Regions from separate parts of the Pseudarthrobacter sp. B4EP4b genome, predicted to be linked through region 2. Evidence: riboswitches for the same ligand, from Rfam matches in the RefSeq annotation. Region 2 holds a riboswitch; the other holds the start of a gene.

Region 1 (7,223 bases), on a different contig from region 2:
CCACGGCACCGAGCTGCCCGTCACCGTCCAGGACGAAGGTGGGGCCGATGTCCCGCATCCAGGCGTCATTGAGCGGGGCGGCTAGCACCTCGACGTCGGGGTGCAGGTACGCTGCGGCCGTTTCGGCGTCGTCGGGGTCCACCAGCATGGTGACCGGCTCGAACTCGACGGCGGCGTTCGCCACGGCTGCCCAGGTGGTCCTGGCCGCATGGGCGGCCTCAGTGGACTCGCCGAGCGTGTAGCCGCCGGCAGGGAATGCCATCCACAGCCGCTCCTGGCGGGCAGTCTCGGCAGGCATCCGCCACTGCGGAGAGGTGGCGGCGTCCAGGTGCGCGGCGGCGGTCACGAGCAGACCTCGGCGAAACCGCGCTCGCCGCCCAGGAGTTCATTCTGGCGGACCGGCTCGGTGAGGCGGCCATAGGTGTCCGGCCGGCGCGTTGCGAGGAACGGGAACAGGGTCAGCCAGTCCTTCCGCTGGTCCAGGTCCAGGTCCGCCACGAGCACAGCGGACTCATCCCGCGGAGCTTGGGCAAGGATGCGGCCGTAGGGGTCGGAGATGAAGGACGAACCGTAGAAGTTCAGGGTGCCTTCGCTGCCCCAGCGGTTCGGGGCGATCATAAACAGGCCGTTGGCGATGCCGTTGCCCACAATGACCTGCTGCCACAGCGGCTGGGTATCGAAATCGGGGTGGTCCGGTTCGGAGCCGATGGCGGTGGGGTACACCACGATGTCCGCCCCGCCCAGGGAGTACAGCCGGGCAACCTCGGGGAACCATTCGTCCCAGCAGGTGGGCATTCCCAGCTTCGCGCCGCCAAGTTCGGCGGGAGTGTGGACTTCGTAGGCGTCGGCGGCGGCCGGTCCCTGGCGGAAGAACTTGTCCTCGTAGTATCCGGCGGTGACGGGGATGTGGAGCTTGTGCGTCCTTGCCAGGAGCTCGCCGGCCGGGGAGACCAGGATGGCGGTGTTCAACCCCAGGCCGTCGTCCTGGCCGTCCGGGTTCTCCGCACGCTGGTACAGGGACGCGTGGACGGATACCCCGTGGCGGCGGGCAGCTTCGGCGGCGAAGCGGAAGGTGGGGCCGGTCAGCAGGTCCTCGGCGATGTCCGAGGGCCGGGTCCTGGTGGGTCCTTCGGAAGGGTCATTGTGCGGGCGGGTATCCGCGGGGTAGCGCGAAAGCGTCAGCTCGGGCAGGAAGACCACGGAGGCTCCCAGCCGGGCTGCCCGGCCAATCCCCTCGTCCAGTTCGGCTTCGAGGACGGCGCTGTCCGGGTGCCACCGGTGCTGGACCACGCCGACGCGCAGGGCGGGCCGGGCGGACTGCGTTGTCCGGGCCAGGGAAGCAGGTGCGCCAAGGCAGGAAATTTCAATCATGTTTGCTACTCCAGTGAGACGACGGTCACTAAATGAATGACGTTCATTTAGTATGCGGTGCGACCGCCGCAGATGCAAGGGAAAATATGAATCACGTTCTTTTATGTCACCCAAGGCAGGGTTAGTAAGCTCACTGAGAAATTGCAGCAGGGGTTACCGCCTGCGGTATGGCGGGCTGATAGCGTCGGGAATTACTGGACCAATCGAGGAGGACGCATGAAAGCTTCACCGACACTGACCAACAACCTTCAGGCTGTGCTCGTGGACCTGATTGAACTGCACATCCAGGGCAAGCAGGCCCACTGGAACATCGTGGGAACCAACTTCCGCGACCTCCACCTGCAGTTGGATGAAATCGTGGACGCCGCCCGCCAGTTCGCTGACGATGCGGCCGAGCGGATGCGCGCGCTGCACGCCCTGCCGGACGGGCGGAGCTCCACGGTGGCGGAATCCACCAGCCTTGCCCCCTTCCCTGAGGGGCTCATCAACACCAAGGATGCGATCGAGCGCATCGTGGCCGCCCTGGAGGCAGCCGTGGGCACCATGCGCAAGGTCCATGACGAAGTGGACGAGGAAGACCCCACGTCGGCCGACCTCCTGCACGAATTCATTGCCAAGCTCGAGCAGTTCGCATGGATGGTCAACGCCGAGACGATGAAGGCCACAGCCAGCGTTACGGCGCCCGACTCAAAGTAGCCCACCGCGGCTCACTAAGCATTCAGCGCCCGGTGCCGGACTTCGAAAGTCCGGCACCGGGCGCTGTTTTCTCTCGTCCGCCTGCCGGCATGCTGCCCTTAGCCGGCCTTGGGCACCTTCCGCAGGACGACGGCGGCAAGTACTGCCGCCGTCGCCATCAGTACCAGTCCGATCGCCGCGGTGACATGAACTCCTGAGTCGAAGGCGGCGCCGGCAGCCTGCCGCAGGGCGTCGGCCATCGGAGCGGGAAGCCCCGCCGCCAGTTCCATGGCTCCGGCAAGGGTCTGCCCGGCGTGTGCAGTGCCCTGACCGCTGGCGGCTTCGGCGATGCCGGCGGGCAGCCGCAGGTTGTGCTGGTAGGAGGCCGTGAGGATCGAGCCCAGCACCGCCGTGCCGAGCAGCGCACCAACTTCGTATCCGGTTTCGGAAATGGCCGACGCGGCTCCGGACTTCTCCGCCGGAACACTGCCGAGGATGAGGTCGTTGGAGATGGTCTCCGCCGTCCCCACGCCCAGTGCCAGGACCAGCAGGGCTGCCAGCAGGAGCGCCGGTCCGTTCTCGTGGCTGCCGAATGCCACCATGCTGTACCCGGCAGCGCTCATGGCGAGACCGGCGCCCACCACGAAGCCAGGGCGGATCTTCCGGACCAGGGGCACCACCGCGAGGCCCGCCACCACGGTGGCCACCAGGGCCGGAATCATGGCCACTCCTGCGGCCGAGGGGGACATGCCTTCAAGGAGTTGAAGGTGCTGGGCCAGGAAGAGGATAAAGCCGTTGAAGGAGAACAGGGCCAGGATGTTCGCTGTGATGGCCATGCTGAATACCCGGTTCCGGAAGAGGGACATGTCCAGCAGGGGGCTGTCCAGCCGCTGTTGACGGCGGACAAAGGCGGCGCCCATGGCCAGCCCGAAGGCGATGCTTCCCAGGGCCACAGGGTTTGGTCCTTCGGTGGCGTACTCCTTGATGCCGTAGACCACCGGCACCATGGTCAGCAGCGAAAGCAGGATGCTCGGCGCATCCACCCTGCCCGGGTTGGGGTCGCGGGACTCCGGAATAAACGCCGGGCCAAATGCCAGCAGCGGAAGCATGATGGGTACTGCCACCAGGAGGACTGCTCCCCACCAGAACTGTTCCACCAGCCAGCCGCCGAAGATCGGCCCCAGGGCGGCACCGCCGGAAAACCCGGCGGCCCAGATGGCGATGGCCAGTCGGCGGCGGTTGGGGTCCGGGAAGATGTTGCGGATCAGCGACAGCGTGGAGGGCATCAGCATCGCTCCGAAGAACCCGAGCGCGGCGCGGCCTGCGATCAGCCAGCCGGCGCTGGGAGCGAAAGCCGTTGCGGCTGACACTGCGGCGAAGCCGATGCTGCCGATGATCAGCAGCCGGCGCCGCCCGATCCGGTCACCCAGGCTGCCCATGGCAACCAGCAGCCCGGCCAGCACGAGCGGGTAGGCATCCACGATCCACAGCAGTTCGACGCCGGAGGTGTCCAGTGCCCGCGCTATCGCGGGCAGCGCGAACGTCAGTGCCGTGTTGTCGACCGCGACGAGGAGGACCGGGAACATCAGCAGCGCCAGCGCGAGCCAGTCGCGCCCCGCCCTCCGGGGTGAAACAGGTGCCTGACCCGCTGTGGCGTTCAGGCGGGTGTGGTTTTGCTGCGATGCGGAGGAAGCGGTCATCGTTTAACTATACCGTCCGGACGGTACAGTTAAGAAACACGTTCCCGTCAATGCATGATTGGAACCATGGCCAGAAAACCCGTGGCGCGGGACGCAGTCCTCGATGCCTTTGAAGAACTCCTGATCGATGTGGGGGAGCGTGCCGCCACCCTGGACGCCGTGGCGAAGCGGGCAGGCGTCTCCAAGGGCGGGCTGCTGTACCACTTCCCCAACAAGGAAACGCTGATCGCGGCCACCCTTGAACGGCTGGACCGCCTGGCGGGGGAGGACCTTGACGCCATGGCGGCGGCACCGGAAGGGGCAGCTGCCTATTTCATCCGGTCATCGCTCTGGTCCGACACCCCCATGGACCGGTCCTTCGTCGCCGCTACGCGCCTGGCTGAAGTGGCCCACGAGGAAGCACGCCGCCGCTTCGCTGCGATCCAGCACCAGTGGCTGGAGCTCATCGGCAAGGATGTGGGCCCGGCCATGGCAAAAGCTGTCCTCTACATGGGGGACGGGCTGTACTTCAATGCCATGTGGGAGAGCGGGCCGTCCGGAAAGCCCGGAAGCCGGGAGGCGGATGTGAAGGAACTGCTGGCCGCCGTCGACCGGCTGCGGGGCTAGCCGTTCATTTGCCCGGGGGACGGCGGCGTAGGAGAATTGGTCCATGTGCCGGCCGTTCCGGCAGCCAGCAAAAACAACCTAATTGAATAGCCTTTGATCTGCGGCGGGAGAGTTCTGCCAGAAGGTACAAGCAGGCGCCGTAGGAGCAATACCTCCCCAGGAATCTCACAGGCCCATGTACCGCCGCGGCGAGGCACCTCTGGAAAGCAGCACGCTGTCCGCCCCGGGAAACCGTCCCGGTTCCTGGACTGCTGTGCTCACCGACGGTGCAAGCGGGACCGGCGCAAGCAGGGACCGCGGAAACTCTCAGGTCCAGTTACAGAGCGGGGAGGACCCGAATCGATGTGGCGTACCCTGCGCCGCCTTATGTATGGAGTTCCTCGTGACTGCTATTTCGGCCTCCGCCTCCCCAGCCTCCGCCATTCCAGCCTCCGCCAATCCCGCCACTGCTCCGGCTGCCACCTTCGTTGACCGGCATATCGGCGCCCGCCGCCAGGCCGACGTCGACACCATGCTTAAAGCCGTCGGCTACGACACCGTGGACGCACTGGTTGATACCGCCGTGCCCAAGGACATCCGCCAGGATTCGGCACTGGAACTGGCCGGCGCCCTGAGCGAAGTCGAGGCGCTCGCTGAGCTGCGGCGGCTGGCGGCGAAGAACAAGACCGCTGTGCAGATGATCGGCCAGGGCTACTACGACACCGTGACCCCGCCGGTGATCCGCCGCAACATCCTTGAGGGCCCGGCCTGGTACACCGCGTACACGCCCTACCAGCCCGAGATTTCCCAGGGCCGCCTCGAAGCACTGCTGAATTTCCAGTCCATGGTCGAGGACCTCGTGGGTCTGCCCATCGCCAACGCTTCCCTGCTGGACGAAGCCACCGCCGTCGCCGAGGCCGTGCTGATGATGCGCCGGGCCAACAAGAACGCAGCCGCCCGGGACGGCAAGACGGTGCTGGATGCGGACTGCCTGCCGCAGACTATCGCCATCGTCAAGGGCCGCGCCGAGGCGCTCGGCTTCGAGGTGGAAATCGCCGATCTTACGGCCGGCCTGCCTGAGGGCGACATCAACGGCGTTGTCCTCCAGCAGCCCGGCGCCTCCGGCCGGGTCTTTGACCACACCGCGGTCATCGCCGAGGCGAAGGAACGCGGAGCCCTGGTGACTGTTGCCGCCGACCTCCTGGCCCTCACCCTCATTACGCCTCCCGGCGAGCAGGGCGCCGACATCGCCGTCGGCTCAGCCCAGCGTTTTGGCGTCCCGCTGTTCTACGGCGGTCCGCACGCCGCATACATGGCGGTGCAGAAGGGCCTGGAACGCTCCATGCCCGGCCGCCTGGTGGGAGTTTCCAAGGACAACGCCGGAGTGCCCGCCTACCGTCTGGCCCTCCAGACCCGCGAGCAGCACATCCGCCGCGAGAAGGCCACCTCCAACATCTGCACCGCCCAGGCGCTGTTGGCGATCGTTGCCTCGATGTACGCGGTGTACCACGGCCCGGAGGGCCTGAAGGCGATCGCCCGGTCCGCGCACACCCACGCCAAGACCCTCGCAGCGTCCCTCAAAGCCGCCGGCTTCGACGTGCTGCACACCAGCTTCTTCGACACGGTGACGGTCTCCGTCCCCGGGAAGGCCGCGGGCATCGTCGCCGCCGCTGAGGCTGCGGGCATCAACCTGCGCAGCATCGACGCGGACAGGGTGGGCTTCTCAACCGATGAAACGACGACGGCGGCAATCGTCGACGGCGTCCTTGAAGCTTTTGGAGTGGCCGCCTTTGGCGCCGGGCCGGTTCAGACGACAGACGGTTTTGCCCTGGACGCCGCCGTCGAACGTTCCTCCGACTTCCTGCAGCACCCGGTGTTCAACACCCACCGCTCGGAGACCCAGCTGCTGCGCTACATCCGGAAGCTTTCTGACCGGGACCTGGCGCTGGACCGCACCATGATTCCGCTGGGCTCCTGCACCATGAAGTTGAACGCCACCGCCGAGATGGAAGCCATTTCCTGGCCCGAGTTCGCTTCAATCCACCCGTTCGCCCCGGACTCCCAGACCGAGGGCTGGCGCGAACTCATTGCGGACCTGGAAGCACAGCTGACCGAGATCACCGGGTATGACCAGGTATCCATCCAGCCGAACGCCGGGTCGCAGGGCGAGCTCGCCGGCCTGTTGGCGATCCGCGGGTACCACCACTCCCGGGGCGATCAGCAGCGCAACATCTGCCTGATCCCGGCTTCTGCCCACGGCACCAACGCCGCCTCCGCTGTGCTCGCGGGCATGAAGGTTGTTGTCGTCGCTACTGCTGCCGACGGCACCATCGATCACGCCGACCTGTACGCCAAGATCGAGGCACACAAGGACGCCCTGTCCTGCATCATGATCACCTACCCGTCCACCCACGGTGTGTACGACGCCGACGTCCGCGAAGTCTGCGACGCCATCCACGCGGCCGGCGGCCAGGTGTACATCGACGGTGCCAACCTCAACGCCCTGGTGGGCCTGGCCCAGCCGGGCAAGTTCGGCGGCGACGTCTCGCACCTGAACCTGCACAAGACGTTTTGCATCCCGCACGGCGGTGGGGGACCCGGCGTCGGACCTGTTGCTGCCAAGGCGCACCTGGCACCGTTTATGCCCGGCAACGCGGCCACCTGGACCGAAGGAAACGGCGTGCCGATCTCGGCGTCCAAGTACGGCTCCGCGGGCGTGCTGCCCATCTCCTGGGCCTACGTGAAGCTGATGGGCGGACAGGGGCTCACCGAAGCCACCAAGTCCGCGCTGCTGGCAGCAAACTACGTCGCCGCCCGGCTGAACGACTTCTTCCCGGTCCTGTACACCGGTGAAGGGGGACTGGTAGCCCACGAGTGCATCCTGGACCTGCG
Region 2 (7,223 bases):
TTCAGCTTTCCGTCCACTTCGAGTGTGTGATAGCTGGCCTTGCCCTTCCAGGGGCAGATGGAGTGGAGGTCGCTGTCCCTGAGGTAGACGGGGTTGACGGCTTCGCGCGGGAAGTAGTGGTTGCCTTCCACCACCACGGTGTCCGTGGATTCGGCGATGACTTTTCCGTTCCAGATAGCCCTGGCCATATGTTCCCTTCCGTAAGCGCCGCCGCGTTGAAAGACGGCGCGCGTCGTAGGGATGACAACGGAATAGCGGAAAGGAATGTTCCCGGCGGCCAGCGTCAAAGAAAGCGTTCGACGGCGGTGCTACCGCGGGCTTTTGTCGATGACGCAGAACCTGTTCCCGTCAGGATCAGCGAGCACGATGAAGTCGGGGTCTTCCGGATACAGGTCCCAATCCACTCGCTGGGCGCCGAGCGAGACCAGCCGTTCCACCTCAGCGCCCTGGTCGTCCGCATACAAATCCAGATGGATCCGGGGATGTTCCTGGACCGGCGTCTCGCTCAGCATCAGTGACAGCTGCGCTCCAGGTCCCGACGCCGGCGCAAGGGTCACCCACGTCTCGTCACCTTGCTCCCGCGGGACATAGCCCAGGGCTTCGTGCCAGAAATCGGTGGCGGCGGCAACGTCGTTGACGCCGAGGACAATCGTTCCGATAGTCAACATCCGCCCAGCCTAATCCCGGCTGCAGCGGCCCGGCTAGACTCGCTTCCATGGGGGAAAACAATGCTGCCGAGCAGCCAAACACGCCAAAAAGAGTCAAAGTCCGTGCCGCCGTCGTGCCTCTTGCAGGCTTCGCCGCGGTGCTGGCAGGCGGGCTCACCGCCTTCCTGAACAGGGATTACGTGGGCTGGTTCGCGTATGCACCGCTCAGCAATTCGCCGTTCAGTGCCAACGGCGCTGCCCTCATAACCCAAGGAACCCAGATCGGAGTGGCAATCTCCGTGGTGGGGCTGCTCCTGCTCGCCTTCTGGGCAGGGCGCCGGATCGGCCGGAGAAGTCCCCGCTAGATATGTCGGAGATTTCCGACATATACTGATCCCGTGCTTCCTGATGTGTTCGGCGCTGTCTCCAACCCGGCCAGGCGCGTCATCCTCGACGAGCTGCGCCAGGGTCCCCGGACGGCGGGCGAACTTACCGGGCTGTTGAACCTCAGCCGCTCGGCGGCCTCTGAGCACCTCGCCGTACTACGGGAGGCCGGGTTGGTCAGGGAAGAACGGCGCGGCCGCAACCGGCTGTACCACCTCCAGCCGCAAGGCCTCGCTGATATCGGCGGTTGGGTGAAGCACTTCGAGCACTACTGGAACCGGCGCCTCGACGCGCTGGCAGAACTTCTGGACGAGGAGAAACCGTCATGACCGAGAACGCCATCCGGCTCGAGCGCCGCTATCCGCACCCCGCGGAATCCGTGTGGGCCGCACTGACTACCCCGGAACTGCTGGCCCGCTGGTGGGCGCCGGGCGATATCGCTCCGGTCGTCGGCCACCGCTTCACCATGGACATGGGCTCATGGGGCCAGCAGCAATGTGAAGTGCTCACCGTGGATCCAAGCACCTCCATCAGCTTCCTCTTCTCAGAAGGAATGCTGGACACCACCATCACCTGGCGGCTCGAGCCGGTGGAAGGCGGCACCGTCCTCCACCATGAACACGCCGGCTTCCGCCTCGACACCCCCATGGGCAAACAGGCCATTGAAGGTATGGGCAACGGCTGGCCCGCACTGCTGGAACAGATTGACGGAGTCCTCGCCGGCGTCTCCTGACCTTCTACCGGAGTGCCGATAGGGGATTTACAATGGGCCCTCCACGGCACGCTTGTAACGGCGACACCTGATCCCATCCGAGCGCGAAACCCCGTGTGCAAAAGGGAGGCCTGCTGTGGGAACTGACGACAACAAAGAGCTCGTGCGCCGCTTCTACGCCGAGATCGACGCCGGGAATATCGACGCGATGGATGAGCTGGTGGCGGAAGATTATCTCGACCATCACCCGCCGTTTCCTGGACTGCCGGCAGGACGCGAAGGACTGAAGCAGGCCTTCCGCATCTTTCTTTCGGCTACGCCTGGCGTCCACGAGATCGAGGACCAGGTTGCAGAAGGGGACAAGGTGGTGACCAGGCTGACAGCCACCGGGCGGCATGTGGGCGAGCTTCCCGGACCGCTGCCACCCACAGGCGCCGAACTGCGGGAGACTGCAGTGGCCATCCATCGGATCCAAAATGGAAAGATCGTGGAGCACTGGTCTGACCGGGACGATCTTGGGCTGATGCAGCAGCTCGGCGTAATCCAATTGCCCGGGGCTTAGCCCCTTGAAACTTCAGGTGACCGGACGACGACGGGGCCCTCCCGCCGTCGTCCCCTCACGGGAGCAAGCAGCACCTCAGCGGGCCCATCACCCCAGCAGATCGTCCTGATAGCACCAGCGCCAGTCCTCGCCCGGCTCGATGCTGCGCATAACAGGGTGCCCGGTAGCTTGGAAATGCCTTGACGCGTGCGTTCCGGGCGAGGAGTCGCAGCACCCGACTTGCCCGCAAGCCAGGCACATCCGCAGGTGCACAGTCGTGGTCCCTTCCCGTAGGCAGTCAGTGCAGAATGCGTTCCGTGGCGCCTCAAGGGGCCGGGCCTGCTCGAGATGCCCGCATACCCCGCCGGGCCGCGCGATGCCTTCGCCGCCGCCCTCGCCGGACGCATCCACCTCGTCCAGCGCCACGTCCAGCATCGATTCCTCAACATCCAGCCGCTCCAGGACATCGCTGAGCACCTCCTGCGCGTACTCGCCGCCGCGCCGCAGCTCCAGCACCTTGGCCCGTTCGGCATCCAGCATGGCAAGCCGCAGCCGGGCATAACGCTCGCTGGGCGTGGCCGTCTCCGCCGACGGCCGGCCCAGCCGTTCCCATGCCGCCAGCCCCCGCTCCTGCGTGCGCCGCTTCAGCATGGCCACCACCTCCGGCGGGTCGTCGTCCGTCCGCAATTCCTGCAGCCGGGTCACGCCGGCAGCGGTGGCGAGCTGCATCAGCGATGCCTTGTTCAACGCATCCTCGCGCTGGTCTGGGCCCTGGACCCGCAGCAGCCGGACCAGCGCCGGGAGGGTGAAGCCCTGCAGCGTCAGCGTGCCGCCCACCACCACAAGGGCAGCGAGGATCAGCACTGAACGGTGCTCCAGGTCCTCGGGCAGCACCAGCACCGCGGCGAGGGTGACCACCCCACGCATCCCGGCCCAGGAAACAATCGCCGGGAATTGCCAGGGCGGCGACGGATCGCTGCGCCGCACCGCCGGGATAAGGCGGGGGAGGTAAGTGGCCGGGAACACCCACACCGGCCGGAGCACCAGCACCGCCAGCAGGATCAGCGCGCAGCCCGCCCAGATCCGGCCAGCACCCAGGGAATCGTCCTGGACACCTTCGATGATGGTCCGGACCTGGAGCCCGATCAGCAGGAACACCGAGTTTTCCAGCAGGAACTGCACGGTGTTCCAGTTGCTGCGCTGGCTCAGCCGGGCGGCACCGTTGGGCATGGACGGCGCCTTTGTGCCCATCACCAAGCCAGTAACGACGACGGCGAGCACCCCGGAAGCGTGGATGGCCTCGGCCGGCAGGTACGCCACAAAGGGGGCGGCCAGGGACGTGGAAGTGTTGATCGCGACGTTCCGGATCCGCTTGCGCAGCATGGTCAGGACGTAGGCCGCGGCCAGGCCCACCACCAGACCGCCGCCCACGGCGAGCAGGAAGTCCCCGGCGATCCCGGCCGCGGACACCGACCCGGAGATGGCAGCGATCGCTGCCCGGAGGCAGATCAATGCGGTGGCGTCGTTGACCAGGGATTCGCCTTCCAGGATGGTGACAATCCTGCGCGGCATCCCCACCTTCCGCGCGATGGATGTGGCAGCCACCGCATCCGGCGGCGCCAGCACCGCACCCAGCGCGATCGCTGCGGCCAGCGGAATCTCCGGAAACAGCCACCAGACCACCAGTCCCACCGTGATGGTGCCGAAGATGACATAGCCCACCGAGAGCAGGCCGATGGCGCGGCGGTTGGAACCGAAATCGAACAGCGACGTCCGCAGCGCCGCGGCGTACAGCAGCGGCGGCAGCAGGCCCACGAGGACCAGTTCCGGGTTCAGTTCAATGTCCGGAACAAACGGGAGGAAGGAACCGATCACGCCTGCCAGCACCAGCAGCAGCGGCACGGAAATGTTCAGTTTCCGGCCCAGCGCGCTCCCAGCGCATACCACCGCAACGAGAACCAGAAGTCCCAGGGCGATCTCCATTCGGCCATTGTCTCAGGCCCTGCCAAGGGTGTCCCCGCCGGCGCCTCCTAACGCGTGGGGGACAGGACGACGGCGGGAGGTGCCGCCGTCGTCCGCCCTCCTGGCTGGGAGGCGCCGTTTTGCTTCCTGCCCGTGAATCCTGTAAGGTGTGAGCCGTGTCACCCACCAGTGGCACGTGCTTATGATCTGCGGCGGGAGAGTCCTGCCGGTACGTTCTGCAGGCGCCGTAGGAGCAAATCCTCCCCAGGAATCTCTCAGGCCCACGTACCGCCGCGGCAAGGCAACTCTGGAAAGCAGTCCGGGCAACCGGGCTCACCGACGGTGCAAGTGGCGCCCTGCCAAACAGCAGGACTACACAAAACTCTCAGGTCCAATACAGAGCGGGGAGGAACCCGAATCAACGTGGTGCTTCGGCGCCACCTGAATTATGGAGTTCCTCTTATGACGGTTCAATCGTCCCCCACCACCTTCGCAGACCGCCATATCGGCGCCCGCCGCCAGTCCGACATCGACACCATGCTCAAGGCCGTCGGCTACGACACCCTCGACGGCCTCGTTGACAGCGCCGTGCCCGAATCCATCCGCCAGGACACGCCGCTCACCCTTGAGAGCGCCCTCAGCGAAGTCGAGGTCCTCGCCGAGCTCCGCAAGCTGGCCGGCAAGAACAAGATGGCCGTGCAGATGATCGGCCAGGGCTACTACGACACCGTGACGCCGCCGGTGATCCGCCGCAACATCCTCGAAGCCCCCGCCTGGTACACCGCCTACACCCCCTACCAGCCCGAAATCTCGCAGGGCCGGCTCGAAGCACTGCTGAACTTCCAGACCATGGTGCAGGACCTCACGGCGCTCCCGGTGGCCAACGCTTCCCTGCTGGACGAAGCCACCGCCGTGGCCGAGGCCGTGCTGCTGATGCGCCGGGCCAACAAGAACAAAACGGCCAAGGACGGCAAGACCGTCCTGGACGCCGACCTGCTCCCGCAGACCATCGCCATCGTGCTGGGCCGCGCCGAAGCCCTCGGCTTCGAGGTGGAAGTTGCCGACCTCACGGCCGGCCTGCCCGAGGGTGACATCAACGGCCTGGTCCTGCAGCAGCCCGGCGTTTCCGGCCTGGTCTGGGACCAGTCGGCCGTCATCGCCGAGGCCAAGGACCGCGGCGCGCTGGTCACCGTCGCCGCCGACCTGCTTGCCCTCACCCTGATCACTCCGCCGGGCGAGCAGGGCGCGGACATCGCCGTCGGCTCCACCCAGCGCTTTGGCGTGCCGCTGTTCTTCGGCGGACCGCACGCCGCCTACATGGCCGTCCGCGACGGTATGGAGCGCACGCTTCCCGGCCGCATCGTGGGCGTGTCCAAGGACAACGCCGGCGTCCCCGCCTACCGCCTGGCCCTACAGACCCGCGAGCAGCACATCCGCCGCGAGAAGGCCACCTCCAACATCTGCACCGCGCAGGCGCTGCTGGCCATCGTCTCGTCCTTCTACGCCGTCTACCACGGCCCCGACGGACTGAAGGCGATCGCCGAAACCGTCCACAACAACGCCCGCGCCCTGGCCACCACGCTGCAGATCGCCGGCCGCGAACTGGTATCCGACACCTTCTTCGACACCATCACTGTCCGCGTGCCCGGCAAGGCCGCCAAGGTGATCACCGCCGCCGAAGCCCGCGGCATCAACCTGCGCCTCATCGACGCGGACACAGTTGGCGTGTCCGTCGATGAAACCACGACGCCGGAGGTCCTCTCCGCGGTTGTTGTCGCCTTTGGTGCCGGTCCCGTTGCGTCTGCCGAGGGTTTCGAGCTGCCGGCGTCCGTGCAGCGCACCTCCACCTACCTGCAGCACCCGGTGTTCAACACCCACCGCTCCGAGACCCAGCTGCTGCGCTACATCCGCCGCCTCTCCGACCGGGACCTGGCCCTGGACCGCACCATGATCCCGCTGGGTTCCTGCACCATGAAGCTGAACGCTACGGCCGAGATGGAAGCCATTTCCTGGCCCGAATTCGCCTCGATCCACCCGTTTGCTCCTGATTCCCAGACGGCCGGCTGGCGTGAACTGATTTCCGGCCTGGAAGCGGATCTCGCCGAGATCACCGGTTACGACCAGGTGTCCATCCAGCCCAACGCCGGTTCCCAGGGCGAGCTCGCGGGCCTGCTCGCAATCCGCGGCTACCACCACTCCCGGGGCGATCAGCAGCGCAATGTCTGCCTCATCCCGGCGTCGGCGCACGGCACCAACGCCGCCTCCGCTGTCCTGGCCGGCATGAAGGTTGTTGTCGTCGCGACTGCTGCCGACGGCACCATTGACCACGCGGACCTGCAGGCCAAGATCGAGGCCCACAAGGATGTCCTCTCGGCCATCATGATCACCTACCCGTCCACCCACGGGGTGTACGATTCCGACGTCCGCGAGGTTTGCGATGCGATCCACGCGGCCGGCGGCCAGGTGTACGTTGACGGCGCGAACCTGAACGCCCTCGTCGGGTTGGCGCAGCCGGGCAAGTTCGGCGGCGACGTCTCGCACCTGAACCTGCACAAGACGTTCTGCATCCCGCACGGCGGTGGAGGACCCGGCGTCGGACCTGTTGCTGCCAAGGCGCACTTGGCACCGTTTATGCCGGGGGATGCGAACAACGGTTCTTCCGAAAACGCCGCGGCTGGTCACGGCGTCGCGATTTCCGCTTCCCGCTTCGGTTCCGCCGGTGTGCTGCCCATTTCCTGGGCGTACGTGAAGCTGATGGGCGGCCAAGGCCTCACCGAGGCCACCAAGTCCGCGCTGCTCGCCGCGAACTATGTTGCCGCCCGGCTGGACGAGCACTTCCCGGTCCTCTACACCGGTGAAAGCGGCCTCGTGGCGCACGAGTGCATCCTGGACCTGCGCGACCTGACGGCCAAGACCGGCGTCACGGCCGAGGACGTGGCCAAGCGCCTCATCGACTTCGGTTTCCATGCACCCACGC

Evidence for each region. Region 2 has a riboswitch for glycine ahead of gcvP (aminomethyl-transferring glycine dehydrogenase). Riboswitches for the same ligand answer to the same signal wherever they lie in the genome.
Region 1: it holds a riboswitch for glycine, as region 2 does, so the genes downstream of both, gcvP (aminomethyl-transferring glycine dehydrogenase) here and gcvP (aminomethyl-transferring glycine dehydrogenase) in region 2, are expected to answer to the same signal.

Annotation. Positions count from the first base shown of each region.
Region 1 is NZ_VHIJ01000030.1:90,710-97,932, reverse strand. Features, by position in the region: gene FNL14_RS11020 (agmatine/peptidylarginine deiminase) at 1-298, opposite strand, end outside; gene FNL14_RS11015 (nitrilase-related carbon-nitrogen hydrolase) at 343-1,371, opposite strand; gene FNL14_RS11010 (Dps family protein) at 1,588-2,067, shown strand; gene FNL14_RS11005 (MFS transporter) at 2,166-3,746, opposite strand; gene FNL14_RS11000 (TetR/AcrR family transcriptional regulator) at 3,813-4,352, shown strand; glycine riboswitch at 4,447-4,545, shown strand; gene gcvP (aminomethyl-transferring glycine dehydrogenase) at 4,723-7,223, shown strand, end outside.
Region 2 is NZ_VHIJ01000001.1:138,583-145,805, reverse strand. Features, by position in the region: gene FNL14_RS00740 (DUF427 domain-containing protein) at 1-188, opposite strand, end outside; gene FNL14_RS00735 (VOC family protein) at 309-668, opposite strand; gene FNL14_RS00730 (cbb3-type cytochrome c oxidase subunit I) at 716-1,012, shown strand; gene FNL14_RS00725 (helix-turn-helix transcriptional regulator) at 1,046-1,360, shown strand; gene FNL14_RS00720 (SRPBCC domain-containing protein) at 1,357-1,764, shown strand; gene FNL14_RS00715 (ester cyclase) at 1,880-2,305, shown strand; gene FNL14_RS00710 (Na+/H+ antiporter) at 2,393-4,267, opposite strand; glycine riboswitch at 4,450-4,547, shown strand; gene gcvP (aminomethyl-transferring glycine dehydrogenase) at 4,709-7,223, shown strand, end outside.